2 regions of the Sporosarcina sp. GW1-11 genome follow, and region 2 is predicted to be linked to the other one. Evidence: riboswitches for the same ligand, from Rfam matches in the RefSeq annotation. Region 2 holds a riboswitch; the other holds the start of a gene.
What was found. Region 2 has a riboswitch for FMN ahead of ORD22_RS05165 (ECF transporter S component). Riboswitches for the same ligand answer to the same signal wherever they lie in the genome.
Positions count from the first base shown of each region.

Region 1: it holds a riboswitch for FMN, as region 2 does, so the genes downstream of both, ribD (bifunctional diaminohydroxyphosphoribosylaminopyrimidine deaminase/5-amino-6-(5-phosphoribosylamino)uracil reductase RibD) here and ORD22_RS05165 (ECF transporter S component) in region 2, are expected to answer to the same signal.

Region 1 covers NZ_JAPMIW010000008.1:50,646-58,135, reverse strand. Annotated here, with positions in the region: gene cyoE (heme o synthase) at 1-680, shown strand, start outside; gene ORD22_RS07100 (M20 peptidase aminoacylase family protein) at 796-1,923, shown strand; gene ORD22_RS07095 (GNAT family N-acetyltransferase) at 1,935-2,774, shown strand; gene menC (o-succinylbenzoate synthase) at 2,771-3,850, shown strand; FMN riboswitch at 3,912-4,060, shown strand; gene ribD (bifunctional diaminohydroxyphosphoribosylaminopyrimidine deaminase/5-amino-6-(5-phosphoribosylamino)uracil reductase RibD) at 4,179-5,267, shown strand; gene ribE (riboflavin synthase) at 5,271-5,915, shown strand; gene ORD22_RS07075 (bifunctional 3,4-dihydroxy-2-butanone-4-phosphate synthase/GTP cyclohydrolase II) at 5,947-7,140, shown strand; gene ribH (6,7-dimethyl-8-ribityllumazine synthase) at 7,153-7,490, shown strand, end outside.
Region 2 covers NZ_JAPMIW010000005.1:74,758-82,247, forward strand. Annotated here, with positions in the region: gene ORD22_RS05145 (response regulator transcription factor) at 1-254, shown strand, start outside; gene ORD22_RS05150 (ATP-binding protein) at 251-2,041, shown strand; gene ORD22_RS05155 (sigma-70 family RNA polymerase sigma factor) at 2,089-2,607, shown strand; gene ORD22_RS05160 (GerMN domain-containing protein) at 2,604-3,815, shown strand; FMN riboswitch at 3,888-4,022, shown strand; gene ORD22_RS05165 (ECF transporter S component) at 4,213-4,794, shown strand; gene ORD22_RS05170 (acyltransferase family protein) at 5,009-7,009, opposite strand; gene ORD22_RS05175 (ferredoxin) at 7,175-7,429, opposite strand.

The sequences.
Region 1 (7,490 bases), on a different contig from region 2:
TCATGAATAACTGGTATGACACGGATATTGACACCTTAATGGAAAGAACGAAACAACGTCCGACGGTGACAGGGAACTTTTCCTTACGAACGGTGTTGAATATTGGTTTGGTATTATCTGCGATTGGTATGGTATTACTGTTGCTTACTACTTTCGAAGCAGCAATCTACGCATTTATCGGATGGTTTACGTATGTGATACCCTATACGATGTGGTCTAAACGTAAATACACATTAAATACGGTAATCGGAAGTGTGTCGGGTGCCGTAACACCACTCATCGGTTGGGCAGCAATTATGTCGGCAAACCATATAGTACCTATCGTTTTATTCGCGATTTTATTCATATGGCAAATGCCACATACATTTGCGATTGCGATGAAGAAGTACGAGGATTACAAAGCGGCAAATGTAGCGATGTTACCAGTCGTGCGCGGCTTTGAATTCACTAAGCGCCAAATGTTGATCTATGTACTTTGTTTACTACCTCTGCCATTTTTGCTACCAATGTTTGGTACGGCATTTATCGTCATCGCAACATTGATGAACATCGGCTATATAGCTGCCAGTATTTATGGTTTCTACGCAAAAGACGATTATAAATGGGCTAACCTCATGTTCTTATATTCAGTGAACTACATGACATTGCTTTTTGGCATGATGATTCTTTGGACGTTTTAATGAAAAGACTTCCCTTCACTTTTTGAGTGATAGGGAAGTCTTTTCATATGTTAGAATTGATGGGAATCGTTCGAGAGATTAAGCAGTTTAATAGGTTTGATGAGGAGGCAGTTTAATGAATGAACAATTGCAATTGCTAAAACCGAAGATCGAAGAAGTGTTTGCACATTTGCACAGACACCCAGAAGTCAGTTGGAAAGAGGTGGAAACGACGCGCTACTTGAAGGAATTCCTTGAACGTCAAGGGTTTGAAGTTTCTTTGTTTAAAGGGATCACTGGCTTTTCCGTAACTATCGGGCAAGGTTCTCCAGTCGTCGGCTTACGGGCTGATATTGATGCGCTTTGGCAGGAAGTCGACGGTGTCTATCAAGCGAATCATTCATGCGGTCATGACGGCCATATGACAATGGCGATTGGCGCGCTGTTGTTGGCGAAAGAACGAGGAATTCCTTCTATAGGTACATTGAAAGTCATTTTTCAGCCAGCTGAAGAAAAGGGGAAAGGTGCTCTTGCTGTCCTTGACCAAGGTATAATGGATGATATCGACTATCTATTTGGCGTGCATTTACGAGCTGCGGATGAACTCGATGATGGCTACTCTGCTGCTTCTCTTCAGCATGGAGCTGCGAAAATGATATCGGGTACAATTACCGGAACTGAAGCCCATGGCGCACGGCCGCATCAAGGACAAAACGCGATTGAAGTAGGTGCTTCATTAGTGCAAGCATTGCAGTCGATTCATTGTAATCCGATGGTTTCTCATACAGTTAAAATGACGATGTTCCAAGCGGGAGGAGATTCAGCGAATATTATTCCAGGGACCGCGAAATTCAGTTTAGATCTTCGCTCGCAACAAAATGACGTTATGGATGAGTTGTATCAACATGTTCAACGTGTAATTAGAGCGGTCGCTGATCAATATGGTGTTGATATTTCGTGTCATGTCATGTCGGAAATGGTTGCTGCAGAAGTTAATCCAGAAGCAGAACAAATTATGGCAAAAGCGATTGCTAAAACCGTTGGGGAAGCGAAAACAGTGCGAACGATTGTTACGCCAGGCGGAGAAGATTTTCATTTCTACGGGGTGCATCGTCCGAAAATAAAAAGTACGATGCTTGGACTTGGCTGTGATTTAACTCCGGGTCTTCACCACCCGCAGATGACATTTAACAAAACATCTTTACTCACTGGAATTGAAATTCTTATGAATGCCATTGAACTGGCATTCCAATCTGAAAAATAGAAGGTGCACCGATGATAAACGAAATTGATATTAGGAAAGTAACAGCAATAGAAGAAATTTTAGAAATGCAAAAGTTAGAGAAGCGAGTTTGGGGGATGGAGCCGATTCCTGTCCACCAAACTGTTACAGCAGTGAAAAATGGGGGACTTGTTATCGGCGCTTTCATCGGCAAGCGAATGATTGGCTTCTCTTATAGTTTCCCTGGTTTCGCGGAAGGGCAATCCTATTTATGTTCTCATATGTTAGCGGTGGATCAGGAATTTCAACTGATGGGACTTGGCAAGATGTTAAAAGAACAACAATTGCGAGAAGCGCGAGATATGGGATATGAATTGATCGTCTGGACGTTCGATCCATTGGAAAGTCGCAACGCCTATTTAAACACATCTAAATTATATGGTGTGTGCTATGACTATATCGTGAATTGTTATGGCAAAATGGATGATGGTCTCAATAAAGGGTTGCCGACTGATCGTTTCCAAGTCGCTTGGTGGATTGATAGCCAACGTGTTAGGGAACAATGGCAACCAACAACTATACAATATAGTAATCCGTGTAGTGTCGAATTATTAGCTGAGGAATTTCCGGTATTGCAGCTTCCTGAAGGGAAAGAATGGCTATCTGCAGATGCAGTGGAAGTACCTGTTCCAAAGCATATTCAACTAATGAAGACACAACAACCTGAACTAGCTTATGATTGGCGCTTGAAAACAAGAGAAGTATTTCAACAGTTATGCGATGCGGGCTTCGCATTAATTGACGTACGCAGAACTGAAGAAACTGTACACTATTATCGTTTCTGCAAGCGGTCTAGCATTCCACTTGCAAAATCAAAGGAGTCTCTTAAATGAAAATTGAAAAGATTACACTTCGTCGAATGAATATGACGATGAAACATCCGTTCACAACAAGTTTCGGGACGATTCAACAAAAGGATTTCCTTCTTGCAACAGTGCAGGATGAGCAAGATAATGAAGGGTGGGGAGAGTCTGTCGCATTTACGTATCCTTGGTACAGTGAAGAAACGACAGAAACGACGATCCATATGTTACGTGATTTTTTAATTCCAGCAGTGCTTGGAAAGACGATTGAACATCCCGACGAAGTTAGTGAATTGTTTGCACCAATCCGCAAAAATAATATGGCGAAAGCGACGATTGAAGGCGCAGTGTGGGATCTTTATGCGAAACGTCGCAACATCTCGCTTACGGAGGCATTAGGTGGTAAACGCGATCGAATAGAAGTGGGCATTAGTATCGGGATCGAAAAGAATGTGGAAGATTTACTTGCGAATGTTAGAGGATTTATTGATGAAGGCTATAAGCGTATTAAAATAAAGATTAAGCCAGGTCAAGACGTAGAAGTAATCCGCGCAATTCGCCAACAGTTCCCCAAAGTGCCTTTGATGGCTGATGCAAACTCTGCATATACATTAGACGATGTGGAGTTACTGAAAGAATTGGATCAATTTAATCTCATGATGATCGAGCAACCGCTTGCGTCTGACGATATTATCGATCACGCAACGTTACAAAAACAGATCCAGACGCCTATTTGTCTGGACGAAAGTATTCATTCGTTAGAAGATACGCGTAAAGCGGTAGAGCTTGGTAGCTGTAAAATTATCAATATCAAAGTCGGTCGTGTCGGTGGTCTAACTGAAGCGAAGAAAATTCATGATTATTGCGCTGAAAAGGGCATTGACGTATGGTGCGGAGGAATGCTTGAATCAGGTATTGGGCGTGCGCAAAATATTGCGTTGACAACACTCCACAATTTCACATTGCCAGGAGATACAGCAGGTTCTTCACGCTATTGGGATCAGGATATTATAACGCCTGAAGTAGTAGCGGAAAATGGATATATTACCGTCCCTCATGAATCGGGAATATCGATTTACAGTCGATACGATGGAGTTTATAGCTGAATAAATATTCTGTGATTGTCAATTTTCTATACTTTGTGCTAAACTCATAATTAATCGAATAAGTTTCCTTCGGGGCAGGGTGGAAATCCCTACCGGCGGTGATGAGCTACTTAGCTCTTAGTCCGTGACCCGGATGCTTTTTATAAGCAGAAGGTGGATTTGGTGAAACTCCAAAGCCGACAGTTAAAGTCTGGATGAGAGAAGGAACGAACTTTTAAAAACGTTAATACTAACGCTTATTTTGTCATGGTCAAAGCCCCGCTGTTTTTACACCGCGGGGCTTTTTGTTTTGTCACAAGAGGAATTTAGCAAGTTGGAGTGTTGTGTAGTGAATCAAGCCTATATGGAAATGGCGTTAAAGCTCGCTGAAAGTGTGGCTGGCCAAACATCTCCTAACCCGCCAGTGGGCGCTGTCTTAGTAAAAGACGGTCGAATCATTGGAATGGGAGCGCATTTACGTGCAGGAGAACGTCATGCGGAGCGAGTAGCCCTTGATATGGCGGGTGCACAAGCGGAAGGTGCCGATTTATATGTAACGCTTGAACCGTGTTCGCATACCGGTAAAACGTCGCCTTGTGCAGATGCTGTCATTGAGGCGGGGGTCAAACGCGTGTATGTGGCTATTTCTGACCCGAACCCGTTAGTTTCTGGTCAAGGGTTTGAGCGACTGCGAGCTTCTGGCATTGACGTAACGGAAGATTTTTGTATAGATCAAGGACGTAAATTGTATCAACCATTTTTTCATTTTATTCGAAACAAAACACCTCATGTGACAATGAAAACAGCAATGACGATTGACGGTAAGATTGCAACTGCAACTGGAGATAGTAAATGGGTGACGAGTGAGCAAGCGCGACTCGATGTTCATCTGCTTCGCCATACGCAAGATGCAATATTAGTAGGCGTACAAACTCTTCTTCATGATAATCCTCTTCTCACCACCAGATTGCCCCAAGGTGGAAAACATCCTATTCGAGTTATTTTAGATACATGGTTACGAACACCCGTGGATAGTTACGTCATTCAGCAGGATGAAGCACCCACATGGATTTTTTGCGGAAATGAAGCGGACTCTGCAAAGGAATTATTATTAAAAAAACCGCATGTGCAAATTATTCGTATGCCAAACGCTACGCTTTTCGTAGAAGATATTTTAGTAGAACTTGGCTCGCGGGGTGTCATGACGCTACTAGTAGAAGGTGGAGCCGCAGTTAACGCTTCATTCGTCAAAGCGCGTGCGATTCAGCGTGTGATTTGCTATATGGCTCCAAAATTACTTGGTGGAAGTGGATCGTTGACGCCTGTTAGTGGACTAGATCCTGTATTTATGGACGAAGCTTTCCCGCTCGTTTTTGAAAGTGTGGAAATGATTGGACCAGACATTAAAATTATAGCGATACCGAAAGCGAGTGAGTGAGCAGTGTTTACAGGAATTATTGAAGAAATTGGTTCGGTTAAGAGTATACAGCCTGGCGCCCAATCGATGACGTTGACAATTGCTGCATCTACTGTATTATCTGATGTCCGCTTAGGTGACAGTATCGCGGTTAACGGTGTTTGTTTGACGGTCAAAGACTTTACGAAAGATCAATTTTCAGCAGATGTTATGCCGGAAACGATATCATCTACTTCGTTGCGGCAGTTGACTGCTGGAAGTCGCGTGAATTTGGAACGCGCACTTGCTGCAAATGGTCGGTTCGGTGGACATTTTGTAACTGGACACGTCGATGGAGTGGCGACGATTCGTCAAAAACGGACAGTAGATAATGCACTATATATTCGATTGTCACTACCAGAGGCTTACGCGCCTTACCTATTGAAAAAGGGTTCGATTGCATTGGATGGCACATCGTTGACTATATTTGAAGTCGATCAAACAGATATTACGATTTCTTTAATTCCGCATTCACAAGAAATGACGGTTTTAGCGAAAAAGCAACAAGGGGAAGTCGTAAATTTTGAATGTGATATGCTCGCGAAATACGTCGAGAATATGCTCGTGAAAAGGGAGAGTAATAGTCCTTCCGTGACAGAAGACTTCTTGAAACAACACGGATTTATGTGAAGAATGAGTCAACTAGAAGGAGTGAATAGGGATGTTCCATACAGTGGAGGAAGCATTAGAAGATTTAAAACAGGGCAAAGTAGTTATTGTTGTAGATGACGAAGATCGTGAAAATGAAGGTGATTTTGTCGCTATTGCTGATTTAGTGACGCCGGAAATCATTAACTTCATGGCAACGAAAGGTCGCGGATTAATTTGCGTGCCGGTGACTGAACAGAAGGCTACGCAACTAGGATTGCAGATGATGACTGATGATAATACAGATTCGCATGGTACAGCATTTACAATCAGTGTGGATCACTGTTCAACACATACAGGAATCAGTGCATTTGAACGTGCGGATACAATTATTAAAATGATGGAACCGACAGCTACTGCAGGAGAATTTAAGCGTCCGGGTCACATTTTTCCACTCGTAGCTAAATCAGGCGGCGTCTTAAAACGTACAGGCCATACGGAAGCGGCTGTAGATTTGGCTAGACTTGCGGGCTACTCATCAGCGGGTGTCATTTGTGAAATTATGAGTGAAGATGGCACGATGGCGCGTGTACCAGAATTGCGCGAAATGGCAGAAGCATTTGATCTGAAGTTGATTACAATTCAAGACTTGATTCACTATCGTCTGCAACGAGAACGGTTAGTCGTCCGAGAAGCAGAAATTAACTTGCCGACAGATTTTGGTGAGTTCCGTATGGTTGGCTATACTGAAACACTGACTGGCAAGGAACATGTTGCGCTAGTTAAAGGTGACGTAACGACGGAAGAACCCGTACTTGTGCGTGTGCATTCGGAGTGTTTGACGGGCGACGTATTCGGCTCTTGTAGATGTGATTGTGGACCGCAACTTCATGCTGCTCTTGCGCAGATTGAGCAAGAAGGTCGCGGTGTCTTGCTGTACATGCGTCAAGAAGGTAGAGGTATCGGTTTGATCAATAAACTCAAAGCCTATGAACTACAAGAACAAGGCTACGACACAGTCGAGGCCAATGAAAAACTTGGATTCGCAGCAGATTTACGTGATTATGGCATCGGTGCACAAATTCTGCGCGAACTAGGAATTACACACATGCGTTTATTGACGAATAATCCGAAGAAAATTGCAGGCTTGAAAGGTTACGAGTTAGAAGTAATCGAACGTGTGCCTATTCAATTGCCAGCAAAAGAAGCGAACGAAAAATATTTACAGACAAAAGCGCAAAAACTTGGTCATTTACTAACAATCTAAGGAGAGATAACTATGGGGAATGTATTTGAAGGACATTTAGTAGGTACAGGATTAAAAGTAGGAATCGTCGTAGGACGATTCAATGAATTCATCACAGGTAAGTTGCTTTCTGGCGCACAAGACGCATTCAAACGGCACGGTGTAGATGAAGCGGACGTTGACATCGCATGGGTACCGGGTGCATTTGAAATTCCATTGATCGCGAAGAAAATGGCGGACTCTAAAAAATACGATGCGGTAATTACGTTAGGTACCGTAATCCGCGGTGCAACACCTCACTTTGACTATGTTTGCAATGAAACGGCAAAAGGTGTTTCACAAGCGAGCATGCAATCAGGAATTCCCGTAAT
Region 2 (7,490 bases):
AAGGTAAAGAAGTCAACCTAACACCGAAGGAATACGAACTACTATATTTCTTAGCAAAGTCACCAGATAAAGTATTCGATCGTGAGCAATTATTGAAAGAAGTATGGCATTATGAATTTTTCGGAGACTTACGTACAGTTGATACGCACGTCAAACGGCTTCGTGAGAAGTTAAGTCGCGTTTCAGAGCGGGCAGCGAAAATGATCGTTACGGTATGGGGTGTCGGCTACAAGTTTGAGGTTCCGAACGAATGATTAGAATATGGAATTCAATTGTCGGGAAGCTATGGGCCACCATATTGCTTCTCGTTTCATTTGTACTATTTATCGTGACATTGCTTCTACTAGAGTTCCTAGATAATTTCCATACGAAACAAGCGGAAGAATCATTGCAGAGGGAAGCTGCCACCATCAGCAAAATTGTAAATGATCGCGATAAACAAAGTATGAATTCCATGCATGTAATTATAGATGACATTTTGGATAAGGAAACAAATGCTGTAGTCATTGATCAACAAGGGACTGTACTATATTCGTTCCATACGGCCAATAGCAAAGAGGAAATCGAGAAAAAGTTATTAACTGAGAATAGTTTATTCGAATCACCGGAAGTTGGAAAGCAGATAGTAAAAGAAATGATCTTGCCTTCATTGACTGAAAATGAAGTCATGGAGCAATATTTAATTTTATCGTATCCTTTTGAGTCAGCACCTGGTAAAATCGCCAGTGTGTTGATGTATCAGAGTTTGGAAGCTGTCCATCGAACGACGAAAAGTACGACGAATATCGTGTTCTTATCAGCATTTATCGCTTTTATATTGACTACATTTTTCGCCTTTTTCTTATCGACACGTATAACATTACCACTACGTAAGATGAAGCAGGCAGCGTTTGAGTTATCTAAAGGAAATTTTGATACGCATTTACCCGTTGCGCAAAAAGATGAAATCGGACAGTTAGCAACTGCTTTCAATCAGATGGGGCGCCAGTTGAAGTATAATATTGAATTGATTAAACAAGAAAAAGAACAATTATCAAGTATTCTAACATCAATGACCGATGCGGTTATTACATTTAATCAAGATTACTCGATTTTATTGAAAAATCCGCAAGCTGAACTATTGCTGAAGCAATGGTATGGCTATAATGAGAAAAAGGATCATCCGTTGCCAAAAGAAGTATTTCATATGCTCGAGCATGCGATTTCATTTTCTGAACAAGTAGAAGATGAATTAGAGCTTGGTGGACAGTTTTATGTTATTTCTATAAGTCCTTTGTATAGTGAAAACAGCATTCGTGGAGCAGTCGCTGTATTCCGCGATATGACCGAACAGCATAAGCTCGATAAATTGCGATCAGACTTCATCGCTAACGTCTCTCATGAGCTTAGGACGCCGATTTCGATGCTACAGGGCTATAGTGAAGCGATTATTGACGATGTCGTGAGCAGTGAAGAAGAACGTATGGAAATGGTACAAATCATTCATGATGAATCAAAGCGAATGAGCCGTCTAGTGACGGATTTGCTGAACTTAGCACGAATGGAATCTGGTCATATTCAATTAAACCAAGAACCATTGCCAGTAGTAGACTTCCTTAATCGTCTAGTCACTAAATTTTCACAAGTCGCAAAGGATGCGGAAGTAGATTTATCGTTGAAGACGGATGAATCAACGAGTCTTTTTGTAACAGCCGATGAAGACCGCTTGGAACAAGTATTTACGAATCTAATAGATAACGCTATTCGCCATACTCCTAACGGTGGAGCGGTGACATTAGGTATTTACCGATCAAAGGACACATTAGATATTACCGTTGCAGATACAGGTGTCGGAATACCTGAAAAAGATTTACCATTTGTCTTTGAGCGTTTTTATAAGGCGGATAAAGCACGAACGAGAGGAAAAGGCGGTACTGGGCTTGGCTTAGCGATTGCAAAAAATATTATGGAAGCACATCACGGATCGATCCTCGCAACACGTGGAGAGGTTACAGGTACAATCTTTATTTGCTCACTTCCATTTGATCAGTCAATAGACTGAAACTTTTTCGGATATAAATCGACTACTCTATAGAGAGAAGGGATTGAATGGATGATTCCGTATTTCTGCGTTTATATGAAGACTATAACCGAGATGTATTTAACTTTTTGATCTATCTCACTCGCAACCGAGATATTGCAGAAGATTTAATGCATGAAGTATACATTCGAGTGCTTAAATCGTATGGGAATTTTGAAGGTAAAAGCTCGGAAAAAACATGGTTATTCGCTATTGCTAAAAATGTTTCCATTGATTACTTCCGTAAACAAGCAACAATTAAAAAACATACCAACCTTCACTTTGATTGGGAAACGACAGAATTAGTTGCAGTAGATCGTCTACCGGAACAGCTAATTGAGTTGGATGATGAAAAAAAGGTCGTGTTAGAAGCGTTGCATAGTTGTACTGGTGATCAGAAAATGGTCATTCTACTGCGATTTTTCCAAGACCTAACGATTGCTGAAACGGCGGACGCATTAGAATGGACAGAAAGCAAAGTGAAAACGACGCAGCATCGTGCAATCAAAGCACTACAAGAAAAGGTAAGAGAGGAGGATAGGGCATGAGCAAAGAGAAGTGGGATGAAGAAAAAATTGACAAAACGTTACGTGAAATGCCTACGATTGAGGATCGACGCTCAAAAGAAGAAGTGTTTCAAAGACTAAAAAATGATTCAAGATTAACTGCAGGGCAACCGAAGAAAAGAGTATCCAAAGGAAAGTGGAAGCCGACTATTGTAGCGGTTGCGGCGGTTCTTTTACTCACAATCTTAGTGCCTACATTCCTCAATCATACCGAACAAACGGCAATGGATAAAACGACTTCACAAGAAGCAACAGAGTCAGTGAAGATGGAAGACCACTCCACTATAGGTAATGAGAATGCAGCAAATGAAGAAAGTGCCGAAAGCGCCGATGAGATTATGTTTTCAAGAGTTACAGACGTGCATTACGCAGCATATGCTGACAGTACACAGATACCTTTTCGTATAGGTCTGGCAACTGATCAGGCGACGATTATTCCGGTTACATTCTTATTGCCACAAGAACAAGTAGTACGTGATCTTCAGACAAGTGAACCTGATACTGTGGCTTTATATAACGCATATGCAAAGAAGATAGATGAGGAAACACTAGGCTTCACAGCGTATCACCCATATAATGCGGAAGTTTCATCCGAAAACAAACGAGTAGTCATGAAGTTTCCCGCTAATCATTCGTACGATCTAGCAAGTGCTACACTAGAAATGTTGAATCTTTCTATTCAAGCGACGTTTTACGGCATGGATGAGGTTGAATTTCTTCAAGAAGATGGATCACCTATCGAGTTTGATCAAGTAGGTGAAGTAGCCGAACCAATTACACTGACTGGAGCTGCAAAACATCAAGCGTATTATCGATTTACACAAAGTAACGCAGAGCAGCTTCTTTCTTCGAATTTTGGACAGTCCTATGAGACGGTAGAAGAGGCCCTTGAGGCAATGAAAGAAACTCCGAATGATATTTATTCTAGCGTTGTGCCTTCAAATATTGATTTTACCGTGACGGAAGAGCAAGGAATTGTACATGTGAAATTCACACAACAATTAGATTTAGACAGGTTGCAACTAGAAGATGCAATGCAGTTGATTGAAGGCATCTTATTGACAGTGGCAAGTTTTGATAAACAAGTTCAGTTTAGTCATATAGTACAAGAGAACTGGATGAACTTTGATTTTACACAGCCTGTGAAAAAGCCAATTGGTGCCAATCCAAAGTATTTGATTATCGAATGAAACTGTTTTGTAAACTCATGTAGTTTACAAAACAGTTTTTTTGCGCTACAATATGAATATAATTAAATATTGATTCATCTTCGGGGCAGGGTGTAATTCCCGACCGGCGGAAATAAAATAGTTTTCTATTTTTAGCCCGCGAGCGTAACAGCAGATTCTGGTGAGATTCCAGAGCCGACAGTATAGTCTGGATGGGAGAAGGTGAAGGTGCAGCCATCTTTTTGTGTACGCAAAAATGGTGCTTGTTTTCGGTCGGATAAATGTAGTTTGTTTATCTGTACTTAACATTGCATTTAACTCTCCCTAAAGCATAGCTGCTTTAGGGATTTTTTAGCGAAGCACTAGATGAGTGAGCCTTTCCTCTTTTGAAGTGAATCGCAAAAGGAGAGAGGAACAATTGAATAGAAAAAGGTTACGCAAATTGATTTTGGTAGCTATATTAGGAAGTATCTCGACAGTTTTAATGCAGTTCAATTTTCCAATTCCAGCTATGCCTGGATTCTTGAAAATTGACTTTAGTGAAATTCCGGCAGTCATGGCAATTATGACGATGGGTCCAGTTGCAGGAATTGGTGTAGAGTTATTAAAAAACGTCATTCACTGGTTTTTATCAGGAAGTCCTACAGGTGTTCCAGTGGGCGAGATTGCGAACTTTGTGACAGGCATATTATTCATTATGCCAATCTACTGGATTTACATGAAATATCGTTCAGCAAAAGGTTTAGTAGCAGGCTTGATCGCGGGTACAACAGCCATGGCAGTTGGTATGAGTTTGTTGAATTACCTAGTGTTTTTGCCGATGTACACGTATTTCCTAGGTATGCCTCCTGTAACAGGTAATGCATTGTATCAAATGATTATATTAGGAATCTTGCCATTTAACTTGATCAAAGGTGTCATGTTGTTGGCTATTTCGTTAATGTTATATAAGAGTATGGAAAAGTGGATTTTCCAGCAACAGAAGAAGTTGTTGTTCTAACAGTAAAAAGCAGTCCCCTCGTAGCGAGGGGACTGCTTTTTGTGGTTATATAAGGTGGAGAAAGTAGACTTGACAAGTAGTCTGGGATTTACAGCATAGATATGCCACTAACGCTACGCTAATGCAAAGTCTAGAGTCTCAAGACTTATCGGGGGTCTCCCTGTTCCAGTTCTTCTGAAATGTAGCGAAATGGTACACTATCCACTATCCCATTCTATTTATCCAAGCTACTAAATGCCTGTTCTAACGGCTCTTTTAAAGGAGTAGCTAATGTTTTTGCATATTCTGCGGTTAGGTGGTTATTATCGCGATAGACAATAATGTTGCCGATTACGGGATAACAAGTGGTTTCGTCACAGAAGTAATCGGTTAGGTCTTCGAAGATGACGTTGGATGGTATGCCTTCGGTGTTTTTCCAAGGAAGTATATCTGAAACGCCTTCTGAACGATTGATTGCGCAATCTAACGGCTCTTTGGCGTTTTCTAAACAAAGAGGAATTTTCTCTTTCATCCGCGGGTTATCCCGAATGGCAAAAATCGTCGTGACTCCTTCAAGATACTTCCACTGATTAATATAGCCGGGTGGGACTTTATCATGCTTGTTCAGAGTGGCTGTCGTAAATACTAAATCGGGTGGATTTACTTTTAAGTCTTCTATTAAATTAGCGTTCCACTCAACACAAGCTTTTGTTAAATATCCGTCGGGGTCTTCATCCGTGAATCGACAACCATCGTGATTATACAAGTCGATTCGGAAATTTAGTTTTTCTGCTAGTATTTCAAGTGCAGGGAACCAGTGTCCGGAATGGGAACCACCGACTAAAGCGAGGACGTACTCTGGATTGTTCAATACGCCATACGAACACATTTTTACTTCGGTAAGATCGCGCGCTAAACAATGGGTATCTTCATAAAATCTAGGTAAATCGTTTTTGATAGCCAATGCCGAAGGGACAGGTTCCAAACCTTTAGGTGGATCCAAGTCATAAAAAATACTTTTAGCACCTGGATAGTCTATTTCATTCTGCTTCCAATTGATCATACTCGCTGATGTCTTTTGTATATAGACTGAAATCGTCACTATCGATGTGCATGTTAGTAAAAGCATACAACTTAACACAGCAATGAGTAGGCGTTTCTCAGGCCCTCTACCTATCTTAAGGACTGGCTTTTCGAGTAGCTTAGTCGAGAAAAACGACAATATGAATGTGATAAGTAAAAGTATGATGCCATCTAGTATAGGCACTGTTGTTGTTTTAAAATATCTTTGATAAAAAATTAAAAGCGGCCAATGCCATAAATAAATTCCATACGTCAGACCACCTAAATATGTAAAGGGTTTGATGCTTAACAATCGATTGACACCGAATTTGGTAACAACTTCTGCTGAAATTAAGATCAATAGCACGCCACTAATAGGCACTAAAGCCAAGTAGCCAGGAAAGCCAGTAGATACGGGCAATATGACACCTGTTAGGCAAATAATCAATAGTCCTATCCAGCCAATAGCGGTACTGACGCCTTTATTGAATCGCAAATAAGGAGAAAGTAAAGCGAATATACCACCGATACTGAATTCCCACATACGAGTGAATGTGTCAAAGTACGCCCACGGTTGATTGACATGTGTTTGATAGATTGAATATGACAATGAAGATAAGCACACTATAAGTAGTGAGACTAGTAATGTTTTCCGTACCGGTGTCTCTAACACTTTTTTTGCTATAAAATAAACACTAGTAATTAAAAGCAGCCAAAGTATATAAAACTGACCTTGTACGCTGAGAGACCAGTAATGTTGGAATGGGCTGGCTGCGTTGTCCAGTGCCAAGTAATCTACGGAGTCAAAAGCCAATCGCCAGTTTTCATAATAAAATGTAGAAGCTGCAATATGTGCAACGATTTCTCCCCACTCAATCTTCGGTAAAAAAACTAAAGACAATACACCAGTAACAATTATGACAAGCAGTGCTTGCGGGAATAGTCTTCTAGCTAGCCCTAAGATGAAGTTAGGGAAGTTTACAGACCCTGTTTTCTCAATTCTTGAAAGAAGAGATAAGGTTATTAAGTAACCAGAAATGATGAATAATACATCGATTCCTCCGGATACTCTGCCCAACCATATATGGTAAATCGCGATGAGTAGGGTTGCGATGGTTCGTACACCTTCGATTTCAGGACGAAATCTCTTTTCGGATGAGCGTAAATCAGTCATACGTGTTCTTCACCCCATAAATTTTATATAGCTCATAAATAAATACAGACTGTCACTATACTAATAGAATGCAGTGGGAGTTTCAAATCCTATATTTGCTAGTAATGAACGGTGGACAACCAAAAAACAACACATCCTACGTGCGGAAGTGTTGTTAAGTATGAATCAATCTTCATATTTTAATGGATCGCCTTCGAAGGCCGCATCCGCAATTTTAATTGAATCAGTAGGGCAACCATCAAATGCGTCTTCAAGGTCCTCCATCAGTTCTTCTGGAACTTCAGTGTTTCCCATGTTATCATCTAAAATAACAAACGCAATTCCTTCATCGTCATAATCATAGATATCTGGTGCAGCTGCGCCACATGCTCCACATGCGATGCATGTATCTTGATCGACAATCGTAAACTTTTTAGACATTGTCTTTCTCCCTTCTTCCTTTCACTATTCACACAACTCGTTTGTATCTACTCTATTCTAA